DNA from 2 places in the Bacillus sp. VA15 genome. Region 2 is predicted to be linked to the other one. Evidence: riboswitches for the same ligand, from Rfam matches in the RefSeq annotation. Region 2 holds a riboswitch; the other holds the start of a gene.

Region 1 (5,549 bases), on a different contig from region 2:
ATTGTTTGTCCGCGGCACATCGTGGAATAAAAAGAAGTATAAACCGGTGCTTGAGGCCGGAGATTATAAGGAAGCGGCAACTGCATTGCAAACATCAGGATATGCTACAGACCCTGACTACGCTGATAAAATCAGCGCTATTGTGGAAAAATACGATTTAGATGAGTACGATGAGGTAAATCCATCGCTCAAATCAGTGGATTTAAAAGCCGCCATTAAAGACAGTGCCGTTCAAGACATATGGTCCAAGCCTTCTACTGATGATCGGTCCATAAAGCTCACCTCTGCCCAATCTTACGTCGGCAAAGACATAAAGGTTGTATCTAAAAAGCAGAAAGGCCAGTCCGTATGGTACCAATTTCAAATCAATGATAAACTCATCGGCTGGATTGATGATTCAGCTGTTGAAATAAAGGAAGCAACCTGAGCCCTTTCTCCTGGTATATTTAATTCTTTGTTCCATTCAGGGGAATTTGAGGTATAATATTCCACGGAAGTTATCACTTATTGACTATGCTTTCAGGAGGGAACAAAGGTGCAGAAATATAGACGGAGAAACACGGTTGCCTTTACAGTACTAGCTTATTTCACTTTTTTTGCGGGAGTATTTTTGTTTAGTATCGGACTCTATAATGCTGATAATCTGGAACTCAATGAAAAAGGCTATTACATCGCTGTTATGATACTTGTAGCGGTCGGTGCGATTCTTACACAAAAAGTGACCCGTGATAATGCAGAGGATAACGAAATCATCGCGGAACAGGAAAAAAGACAAAATCAATCTCATATCGAATCATAAAAAATCCGGCGCCTAAATCGCCGGATTTTTTGTTATTACCCCGTAAACACCTCGCCGTCAGGGTAACGAATATTTGATTTCTCTGTTTTCGCAAATGAAAACACGAACGTCAAAGGACCAATTCTTCCGATGAACATGATGACAATAATGATACATTTCCCCGCTTCTGTAAGTTCAGGAGTCAATCCCATCGATAAACCGACAGTTCCGAATGCGGAAAAAGTTTCAAACACAATTTGAATAAACGGCGCTTGCTCTGTGATCGTCAGGGCGAATATCCCTAAAAACACGATGAACAAACCGGTGACGCTCACAGCTAAAGCTTTAATGATAATCGGATATTTGATGGAGCGGCGGAAAATAACCGTTTCTTTTTTACCTCGCAAATAAGCGATCACAGACATTAAAATCACGATGAACGTAGTCAGCTTAATGCCGCTCGCCGTTGAAGCACTGCCTGCTCCGATAAACATTAATAATAAAGTAAATACAATCGTTCCTTCTCTCATACTTCCAATATCAAGAGAATTGAAGCCAGCGGTTCTTGGCGTCACAGCTTGAAAATAGGAAGCCCATAGTTTATCTCCTATATGCAGGTGGCCGAGCGTGCCGGGATTGCTGTACTCTAAAATAAAGATCACAAGCATAGCGACCGCATTCAGAATCAGGGTTCCTGTCAGCATGATTTTCGTATGTAGAGAAAAGGCTTTAAATCGCCGATTTTTCATAATGTCAAACAGAACGGTAAATCCGATTCCTCCTGTGATAAATAAGAAAGTAATCACTAGGTTAACTGTAGGATCGCCAACGTAGCTCATCAAATTATCCGGCCACAACGAAAACCCGGCATTGTTAAAAGCAGATATTGAGTGAAACAGACTGGCAAACAAGCCGGATGCCCAACCATACTGGGGCACAAGCCTGATGGATAAGATGAGTGCTGCTATCAACTCAATACTGATGGAAAACAGAAACAGGACTTTGACAAGGCCTATGACGCCGCCGATTGTCGGCTGGTTTAAGGCTTCCTGAACCAGCATTCGTTCTTTTAATCCGATTTTTTTCCCTAATATCATGACGATCAAAACAGCAAAAGTCATAAATCCAAGCCCGCCGATCTGAATCAGCCCCATGATGACAGTTTGCCCGAAAAGTGTAAATTCTGTACCGGTATCGACAACTGCAAGCCCTGTAACAGTTGTAGCCGAAGCTGCAGTAAAAAGGGCATCTATCCATGACAATGGCTTCATTGTAGAAATCGGAAGCTTTAACAGCACAGCCCCGATGATAATGGTAAGAAAAAAACCAATTGCAAGCACTTGAGGCGGTGTAAAACGAACCCATTTGATCACTTTATCCTTTTGAAGTGTCACCTATGTCTACATCCCTTCGTTTTCAAAACGTTTAATATCCTTTTTGTGCCCCATGATCACCAGGCAATCCTGTTCGTGTATGATGTCTTCAGGTGCTGGAGAAAGACGGATATCTCCATGATGTTTAATGGCCAGGATCGTGCAGCCGTACTTCGCTCTTACATTCAGATCAATAATCGATTTTGAATCAAGCTTGTGTGTTGCCAGCAGCTCGACAATACTGTAATCATCAGATAAATCAATGTAATTCAAAACGTTCTCATCAGAAAGGCTTTGTGCGATCTTGACGCCCATATCCTTTTCAGGATGAATAATGCGGTCAGCGCCGATTTTTTCAAGCACCTTATGATGATAATGGTTTTGAGCCTTCACCCAAATATGTGGAATGTTAAACTCCTTTAATAATAGGGTGGTCAGGGTACTCGCTTGAATATTCGCTCCGATTGCAACGATCACATATTCAAAATTGCGTATTCCTAACGATAGCAATTCGTTTTCTTCGGTGGCGTTGGCGATCACCGCATGAGTTGCGTAAGAAGCGTATGCATTTACCTTTTCTTCGTTGATATCAATCGCAAGGACCTCATGGCCCATTCTGTGAAGCTCTTTGCAAATGCTTCCACCAAACCTGCCCAGTCCGATCACGGCAAATTGCTTATTTTTTATTCTTCCCAATGTTCATAACTCCCTTAGTTAAATTAACGTTTTTGAAGCAAAAAAGACCATTTCGAAGAATGGCCGCTAATAGACCTCCTCTCTGTAAACGCCTACGAGGTTAGCTGTCGGATTAGGGATTCAGAGTACCCCCTCTTACTTAGTAAGATTCACCCCAAGGCTGTTAAAAAACAGCCAATCGTTGGTTCCCCCGTTCGTATTTGATTAAGCGGTAAAAGAGACTGTATGAAATTGAACACTCAAGAATTTACTCCTGTTTCTAGAGTTTGTCAATTTAAATTTTAAACTAGAAAAAGATAACTGGAAAAAGAGGAAAAAGGGGAGGTCAAAAAAAGTAAAAAAGACCGGCGTTAACCGGTCTTTTAGATTAGTTGCAGCCGCATGGCTGAGTCGGAGGAGTGCTGCGCTTAGCCACGTCAATGCTGGCTTCTGCGTAAAATTTATTTCCGATGCTCAATGATTTATTCTCCGCACGGAAAGTATATGTACCTGCGGCAGGAAGTGTTTTGTTATTCAGTTTTAATTTGAACTCGCCAGCTCCTAACAAATCAAGTGCCAGAGGGATTCTTACTGTTTTCCCGTTATTGAGGATCTGTGTTTCACGCAACGCACGTCCGTTCATTGTGTCTTTCGTATTTGCAGTAAATCCGCTTGGCAATGTAAATTCCATAACGCCAAGGCTGAGAAGCGTATTTGGACGATACGTCAATTCGATATCTGAGAAAGACCATTCAGTTTTGCTGGCCCCTGTAATTGTTGCGAACAATGAAGCTGTTGACTGTGTTTTCATAGTAGACTCAGTATGAGCGGAAGTTGATTTAGATTCAGCCGCGAAAGAAGCTGAAGGTGCTGAAACGAGTAAACCGAGACTTAATGCACTGATTGCCAAAGAAGATAATAATTTGCGTTTCATAATAAAATTCCCCCTAAAAAGTTATAAAATATACAGGCCTGCCCGCTTTTCACCTCCTCTGAACGGCCAAATACAAATTTTACCTACATAAAATTACCATCAAATATTTTGGAAGTAAATGGGGTGTTTTTCCCGTATTTTTCAAATTTGTAGTAATTACATATAAAAGAACAAAAAAACGCCCGGTTTCCCAGGCGTTTCTGTTTTACTTTGTTTCAATCGGTATAAATTTAAAAATTTCCCCGCTCTGCACCGATTCAGCAAGCCGTTTCAGCCAATCATAGTAAGCTTTAGAGCTTTCCAGCTGCTCGTATAACTGCAGTGCTTCATTTTTGATGTCCTCACTGAGACTGTCTTTGTTTAAAACCTCTTGTAAATCAGCCTGAGCTTCTTCAATTGCTGCTACATTTACCTGAACTTCCCGTTCCCATTTGGGCGGAAAGAAATTTGTGAAAAATTTGAAGAAATCTTTTTCAGCTACAAATGTATGCTTGCGGATGCCCCGGTGAAATGTTTTTTTCACTACATTTAAGTCCTGAAGCTTTTTGACGCCTGTGCTCATGCTTGGCTTGCTCATTTGCAATTCCTCACGCATTTCGTCAAGCGTCATCTCATCCTTCATATACATCGTCCCATATAGAATCCCGACACTGCGGGTAATTCCGTAAAGATCCATCGTTTCAGCAATGGAGTCGATAACAAGATCCCGAGCCTGTTCTATAGCTGCAAATTCTGGATTTTCATCCATACTGACCCTCTTTTCCTTTAGAAAATTAAATTCGTTAAGTTATTTCTTTATGTTCTTTATCTTAACGAAACATAAAGAAATGTCAAAAAGAAAAATCAAAATGGGGCTTTGACAGTTTAAAATTCGTATGTTAGATTAAGGTTGTTAAAAACATTAAATTTTTATTTAACAAACTTTATTTACGTCAAGGAGGCTTATATGAGTCAAACATTATATATTGACGGAGAATGGATCAGTGCCGAAAAAGAGCAGATCCGCAGCATTATCAACCCATTTAATCAAGAAGAAATTGCAACCGTAAGCGAAGGAGGTCGAGAGGACGCCATCAAGGCAATCGCAGCCGCGCGAAGAGCATTTGACAAAGGAGAATGGTCATCTCTATCGGGGCTTGAACGCGGGAAGATTGTTCTGAAAATTGCGGAATTAATCAGGCGCGACCTTGATGAACTGGCTGAGCTTGAATCGCTTGATACTGGAAAAACACTCGAAGAAAGCAAGGCGGATATGGACGATATCGCCAATGTTTTTCAATATTACGCCGGATTGGCAGATAAAGATGGCGGAGAGATCATTTCATCTCCGATCCCTGATTCAGAAAGCAAAATCATCAGAGAGCCAATCGGGGTTTGCGGCCAGATTACGCCGTGGAATTATCCGCTCCTGCAAGCGAGCTGGAAAATCGCACCCGCACTGGCTGCAGGAAATACTATCGTCATGAAACCAAGTGAGATCACGCCGCTGACGACAATCAAAGTCTTTAAGCTGATGGAAGAAGCCGGTGTTCCAAAAGGTGTCGCAAATCTTGTTCTTGGACCGGGAGCCACAGTGGGCGACGAGCTTGCCGTAAACAAAGACGTCGATTTGATTTCGTTTACGGGTGGAATCGAAACAGGCAAAAAAATCATGCGGGCAGCAAGCGGAAACGTCAAAAAAATCGCACTTGAACTTGGCGGAAAAAATCCAAATATCGTTTTCAAGGACGCAGATCTAGAGGTTGCGGTCGATCAGGCATTAAACGCTGTATTTTTCCACGCCGGCCAA
Region 2 (5,549 bases):
AGCAGCAATACAATCGGTAAAGCGGTAATAAAGTTCCTCAATCGAGACACCTCCGTCAGTACCTTTAGTATAAACCAAAATATCAAATGATATTGATTTACGTGAGCTTTTTCACAAAAATGTCATTCCTTGCCTTTACACCCGGACATCCCGTTTACAGAAGCACCACCAGCCAACGGCGATGAAGAATATGGCATGTATGATGATAATCCCTGCTGAAAATAATGGTGTCATGCCGGAAAACAACGCTGTTGCTCCGCTTCTGTATTGCGTAAAGTCAGTATTGGCAAAAAGCAAAAAGCTGCCCCATTTGTTTTCAAAGAGCTTCATGAGCTGGACAAGTGTACTCGCTCCGTATAAAACGACAAAAGAAACGACAACTGCTACCGCGCTGTTGCGGAACAGTGAAGAACAAAGCAGCCCGAATAATCCCATCATTACGGCTTCAAGCCAGTTTGAGCCGATCAGCGCTAAGGTGTTGATCAGCAATGTCTTTGATTCCGCGCTCACGGATGTGCCGAAAAAGACGAGACCGAATAATAATGCCAAAATGTAGTATGCCAGATACAAATAAAAGCTGACCATTACGACTGTGATTAATTTTGACCAAAAAACCTTTTGGCGTTTAACAGGACGGATGAGCAAAAATTTGATCGTCTTTTTATCAAATTCCATCGAAACAATTGTCGCTGCAATCACGATCGTTAAAGCCTGCAGCAGGATGTTCAGACTCGGTGTATACGATAAATAGCCGATGAAGTTTTCATCCGTTCCGGCACTGATGACAATCCGTTTAATGATCAAGGCCATGAAAAATTGAAAGACCGCCATCAGGATAAGAGATACCAACGTGACCTTCCGATTAAAAAGTTTCATATGTTCATTCCAAATTAATTTAGACAAGCTCTTCTCCCTCCTCTTGATGAACAGTTGTCGCTTTTATGAATTCATCTTCAAGTGATTGCGTATAAGGCGTAATGGAAAAGACATTCAGGTCTTGTCCGACAAGTGAACGATTCAGCTCCGGAATGTTTTCTTTTGCTACCTCAACAACAATCGCCCCGTCTTGCCGCTCTGCTTGATATTGATTGCCTGCCAGCCAATTGAGCGCTTTTTCTTCCGGCTGCACTTCAATGATCGCTTTTTCTGTTTTTTGATCTGTTCCATGTAAGCTGACTTCCGCTTTGATCTCGCCTTTTTGAATGATGATGACACGGTCACACAGATCTTCAACCTCACGCAATAAGTGAGTGGCGAACAGGACTGCTGTTCCTTCCTTTTCTGCGAGCTCCTTAATATGATCGCGAAAATCCTTCATGCCGGCGGGATCAAGACCGTTTGTCGGTTCATCTAAAATAAGAAGCTTCGGCCGGTGAAGAATCGCTTGTGCAATACCAAGACGCTGGCGCATGCCAAGGGAATAGGTTTTCACCTTATCATGAATCGCTGATGTCAGCCCTACACGTTCCACTACTTCATCAAGCCGTTCATCCGTTATTTTTTTGTGCATATTCGCAAAGTGCTTGAGGTTTTCCCATCCTGTCAGGTACGGATAGAACTCAGGATTTTCGACGATCGCTCCAACCGCTTCCATCGCTTTTTCAAACTCTGTATCATGCTGAAATCCGCTGATTGTCACACTTCCGCTGTTTTGTTTTAATAACCCGACGATGATACGGATGAGTGTTGTTTTTCCGGAACCATTAGGACCGAGCAGGCCGATGATTTCGCCCTCCATGACGTCCATGCTGATCTGTTTTAAAATCTGTTTAGACCCAATCTTTTTATCGAGGCCTTCAATATGTAAAATCGGCTCAGCCATAAAGCCTTCCTCCTTTTTCGACAAAAAATAAACAGTGCCCAAAAATTAGGCACTGTTTGTATTATAGCATTTGTTGCTTCCAAATGTTTGGTTAAACCGATAGAGTCGGCGTTTGCTCAGGCTGTTTGTTCTTTTCTGTTTCTGTAATAATGACGGCGCAGGCCGCGTCTCCTGTTGTGTTCACCACTGTACGGAGCATATCAAGCAGACGGTCAATTCCAAGAATTAATCCGATTCCCTCGACAGGCAGGCCGACAGATTGAAGCACCATGGCGAGCATAATCAAGCCGACTCCAGGAACACCCGCGGTACCGACACTTGCTAACACTGCCGTCAGTATCACCATCAGCAGCTGAGTGAATGTCAGATCATGCCCGAATACCTGCGCAATGAAGACAGTGGCTACCCCTTGCATGATGGCTGTTCCGTCCATATTAATTGTAGCACCGAGCGGCTGGACGAAGCTGCTGATCGGCTCAGGCACTTTTAATTTTTTCTGGGCCACATCCATGGATACCGGCAGGGTCGCATTGCTGCTGGAAGTACTGAATGCAACGACCATAACCTCTGAGAAATTTTTAAAGAACGTAATCGGATTTCTTCTGGCTATAAGCGCAACCGTAGATCCGTAGGTAACGACTGCATGTATCAGTAATGCAAGGGTTACCACAATCATGTACAAGCCCATCGCTTTCATTGCGCTGAACCCTTGGCTTCCGATAGCTGTCGCAATCAGACCGAATGTACCATACGGAGCGAACTTCATTACAAGATTCACCAGGTACATCATCAATTCATTTCCTTGTTCAACAACTTTGAGAAGCATATCCGCTTTTTTTCCTAGCATTGTAATCCCAAGCCCTACAAAAATAGCAAAAGCGATAATTTGCAGCATATTTCCTTCCGTCATCGCTTGCACAGGGTTGGTCGGAATAATGTTTAACAGGGTGTCCGCAATACTTGGCGCTTTTTCAGCAGTGAATTCGGCAGACGATGTATCATACGTTCCAAACTCTCCCGGTTTGATGACAAGAGCTAAAATGATGGCAATGGTAATCGCCACTGCTGTCGTGACGAGAAAATAAGAAATCGCCTTTACACCGATTCTGCCAAGCTTCTTAGGATCGCCCAGCCCGGCTACTCCGAGTGTCAATGAGAAAAAGACAATCGGAACGACAAGCATTTTAATGAGGTTTAAAAAGATGGTGCCCAGCGGCCCGAATACAAACTTATTTAAATTTTCAAATAATTCAGGTGATGTTACGTTAAGAATAATCCCCGTCACCGCACCTAGCACCAATGCAATGATTATCTTTGTAGCCAGTTTCATCCGCATTCCTCCCTTTTTTGAAAAAAAGCCCGCGAGAGACTCCCGTGGGCTTTGGCTGTAACTTCAAACCACAGGACTCTCTCTTCACGCTGATGAGGTTAGCTGACGGGTTCGGACGAAGAGATGTCCGTTTTTCAGATGAAAAATTAACCCCAAAAGATTGGGTCCCCCACTCCTTATAAAAGGATTAAGCGTGTGGCTTACTATTGTATGATTTAGTTTATTTATACAGAAAAGATCCAATTTTGTAAACTATTTTTTGTTACTTTTCTCTTGGAATCTTTTGGGTCCTTCTTCCTTGTTGGTGACATCAAGAATATCTAGGAGAAACACAAAGATCGGAATCCCGATAATTAGACCCCAAATACCGAAAAAGTGCTCAGAGAAAATGAGTACTGTGAAGGTGAAAAAGATCGGCAGCTCCGTTTTCGCAGACATCAGCTTCGGATTTAAGAAATACGTTTCGATCGCATGTATGGCGAATATGACAAGCACAATGTAGAGCACATACATTCCGCCGCCAGTGCTGTAAGCGATAATACTGAGCGGGATCAGAGAAATGACGACGCCTGCTACAGGGATCAATCCAAGGAAAAACACCATAATAGAAAGCCCAAACAGCTGCGGGAAATGCATAATCCAAAGCGCGATAAACGTCAGAATACAGTTGACGAGCGCAATGATGAATTGAGCCTCAAGCACCTTGCCGAACGTTCTTGCAAATTTGCTTCCGAAAAAAGCAATTTCCTCATAAAAGACCGCCAGTTTGCTCGTTTTAAATTTCGCCATGAATTCAGAAAGCCGTTTTTTCTCAAATAAGAAAAACATGCTGAGAATGAGCGCCATTACGATCTGCAAGCCGAATGTGCTGATATCGGCCAGATACGTATACACCACATTGAAACCCTCTTTGACATATGAACTGACATTAATATCTCCGAAAACACTGGTGATCTCATCGAAGAAAGGGATGGTGTCCGGGTGATACGCAATATGTTTAATCTGCTTTACCAGCTGCTGAATCTGCGCCGCGACGACAGGATAAAATACAAACCCCCCGACTGTAAGCAGCACAGCCAGCAACATGTAAAGAAACGTAATGACCACCCGCTGGCTCACACGGAAGAACTGGCTTAAAAACTGCCGTACGACAAGCTCCAAACGATCCATAAGAAATGTGAAAATGAAAGTCAGCAATATTAAGTTGATCATGCTCTTAAATAGGTATAACACACCAGTTAACACGACAAAGACGGAAAAACGCCTTACTCCCGGGTGCTGAAAAAATTTAACTAAAGCGGCCATTTATACACTCCTGTTAGGACAAACGTCCTTCATTCAATATAGTATCCATTTGTAAATTATATAACAAAAAAATGCTGAGGTCTCTGTCCTCACCTTAATTATTCTTAAACAATTAAAAAAACGGCCCCATGAATGGGCCGTTCTTTTTTTCAGACTGCTGTTTTCATTTTTTTCATGCCTTCTACAGCCTCTATGCTTTTTGCTTCATCGAATTCATTTTCGCTTTTTGCAACAATAATCGTGGCGATTCCGTTTCCGATCAGGTTCACAATCGCTCTTCCTTCACTCATAAAACGATCGACCCCAAGCAGGAGTGCAAGACCCTCCAGCGGAATGACCTGAAGCGCTGACAGTGTTGAGGCAAGGACGATAAATCCGCTTCCCGTCACACCGGCTGCTCCCTTCGATGTCAGCATCAGAACGAGGATAATTGTAATTTGCTGGCCGATGCTGAGGTCTACTCCAAACACCTGTGCCAGAAAAACCGTCGCCATTGATAAATAAATGGATGTGCCGTCAAGGTTAAATGAATAGCCCGTCGGAATAACAAGCCCGACAACCGATTTCGAACAGCCGTAGCGCTCCATTTTATCCATCATTCGCGGAAGCACCGATTCTGAAGAGCTTGTGCCAAGCACGATCAGAAGCTCATCTTTAATGAAGCGCAGGTAATTCCACAGGCTGAATCCGTAAAGCTTGCAGATGAGATTTAAAGCAACAAACACGAACAGGAACATCGTAATATAAACAGACATCATTAAGCTTGCCAGAGGCTTGATAGAATCGAGACCGAAGTGCCCGATCGTATACGCCATCGCCCCGAATGCCCCGATTGGCGCGGCACGCATGATGTAGCCGATGATTTTGAAAAAGACGTGAGAAATCTTGTCGAAGAAATCAATCACGCTTTTCCCCTTTTCACCTAATGCTGCAAGACCGACTCCGAAAAGAATAGAAAAGAATAAGACCTGCAAAATGTCCCCTTTTGCGAAGGCATCAACCATGTTGGACGGAACAATGTGTGTGATAAATTCAATCCAGTCGATTCCCTGACCGCCATTTTGCGTGTATTGTGATACATCTCCCTTTTCA

Evidence for each region. A riboswitch is a leader RNA that binds a small molecule or an ion and turns the genes downstream of it on or off. The one in region 2 is predicted to bind cyclic di-AMP.
Region 1: it holds a riboswitch for cyclic di-AMP, as region 2 does, so the genes downstream of both, ktrA (potassium uptake protein KtrA) here and AC0DBE_RS10610 (dicarboxylate/amino acid:cation symporter) in region 2, are expected to answer to the same signal.

What each region holds. Positions count from the first base shown of each region.
Region 1 covers NZ_JBVQPQ010000006.1:7,216-12,764, reverse strand. The annotation lists gene lytG (exo-glucosaminidase LytG) at 1-427, shown strand, start outside; gene AC0DBE_RS15260 (YiaA/YiaB family inner membrane protein) at 536-799, shown strand; gene ktrB (Ktr system potassium transporter KtrB) at 835-2,172, opposite strand; gene ktrA (potassium uptake protein KtrA) at 2,179-2,847, opposite strand; cyclic di-AMP (ydaO/yuaA leader) riboswitch at 2,921-3,068, opposite strand; gene bslA (biofilm surface layer hydrophobin BslA) at 3,215-3,760, opposite strand; gene gbsR (transcriptional regulator GbsR) at 3,966-4,508, opposite strand; gene betB (betaine-aldehyde dehydrogenase) at 4,707-5,549, shown strand, end outside.
Region 2 covers NZ_JBVQPQ010000003.1:153,422-158,970, forward strand. The annotation lists gene AC0DBE_RS10595 (hypothetical protein) at 1-41, opposite strand, end outside; gene AC0DBE_RS10600 (ABC transporter permease) at 136-903, opposite strand; gene AC0DBE_RS10605 (ABC transporter ATP-binding protein) at 896-1,822, opposite strand; gene AC0DBE_RS10610 (dicarboxylate/amino acid:cation symporter) at 1,914-3,152, opposite strand; cyclic di-AMP (ydaO/yuaA leader) riboswitch at 3,226-3,356, opposite strand; gene AC0DBE_RS10615 (AI-2E family transporter) at 3,405-4,457, opposite strand; gene dctP (C4-dicarboxylate transporter DctP) at 4,607-5,549, opposite strand, start outside.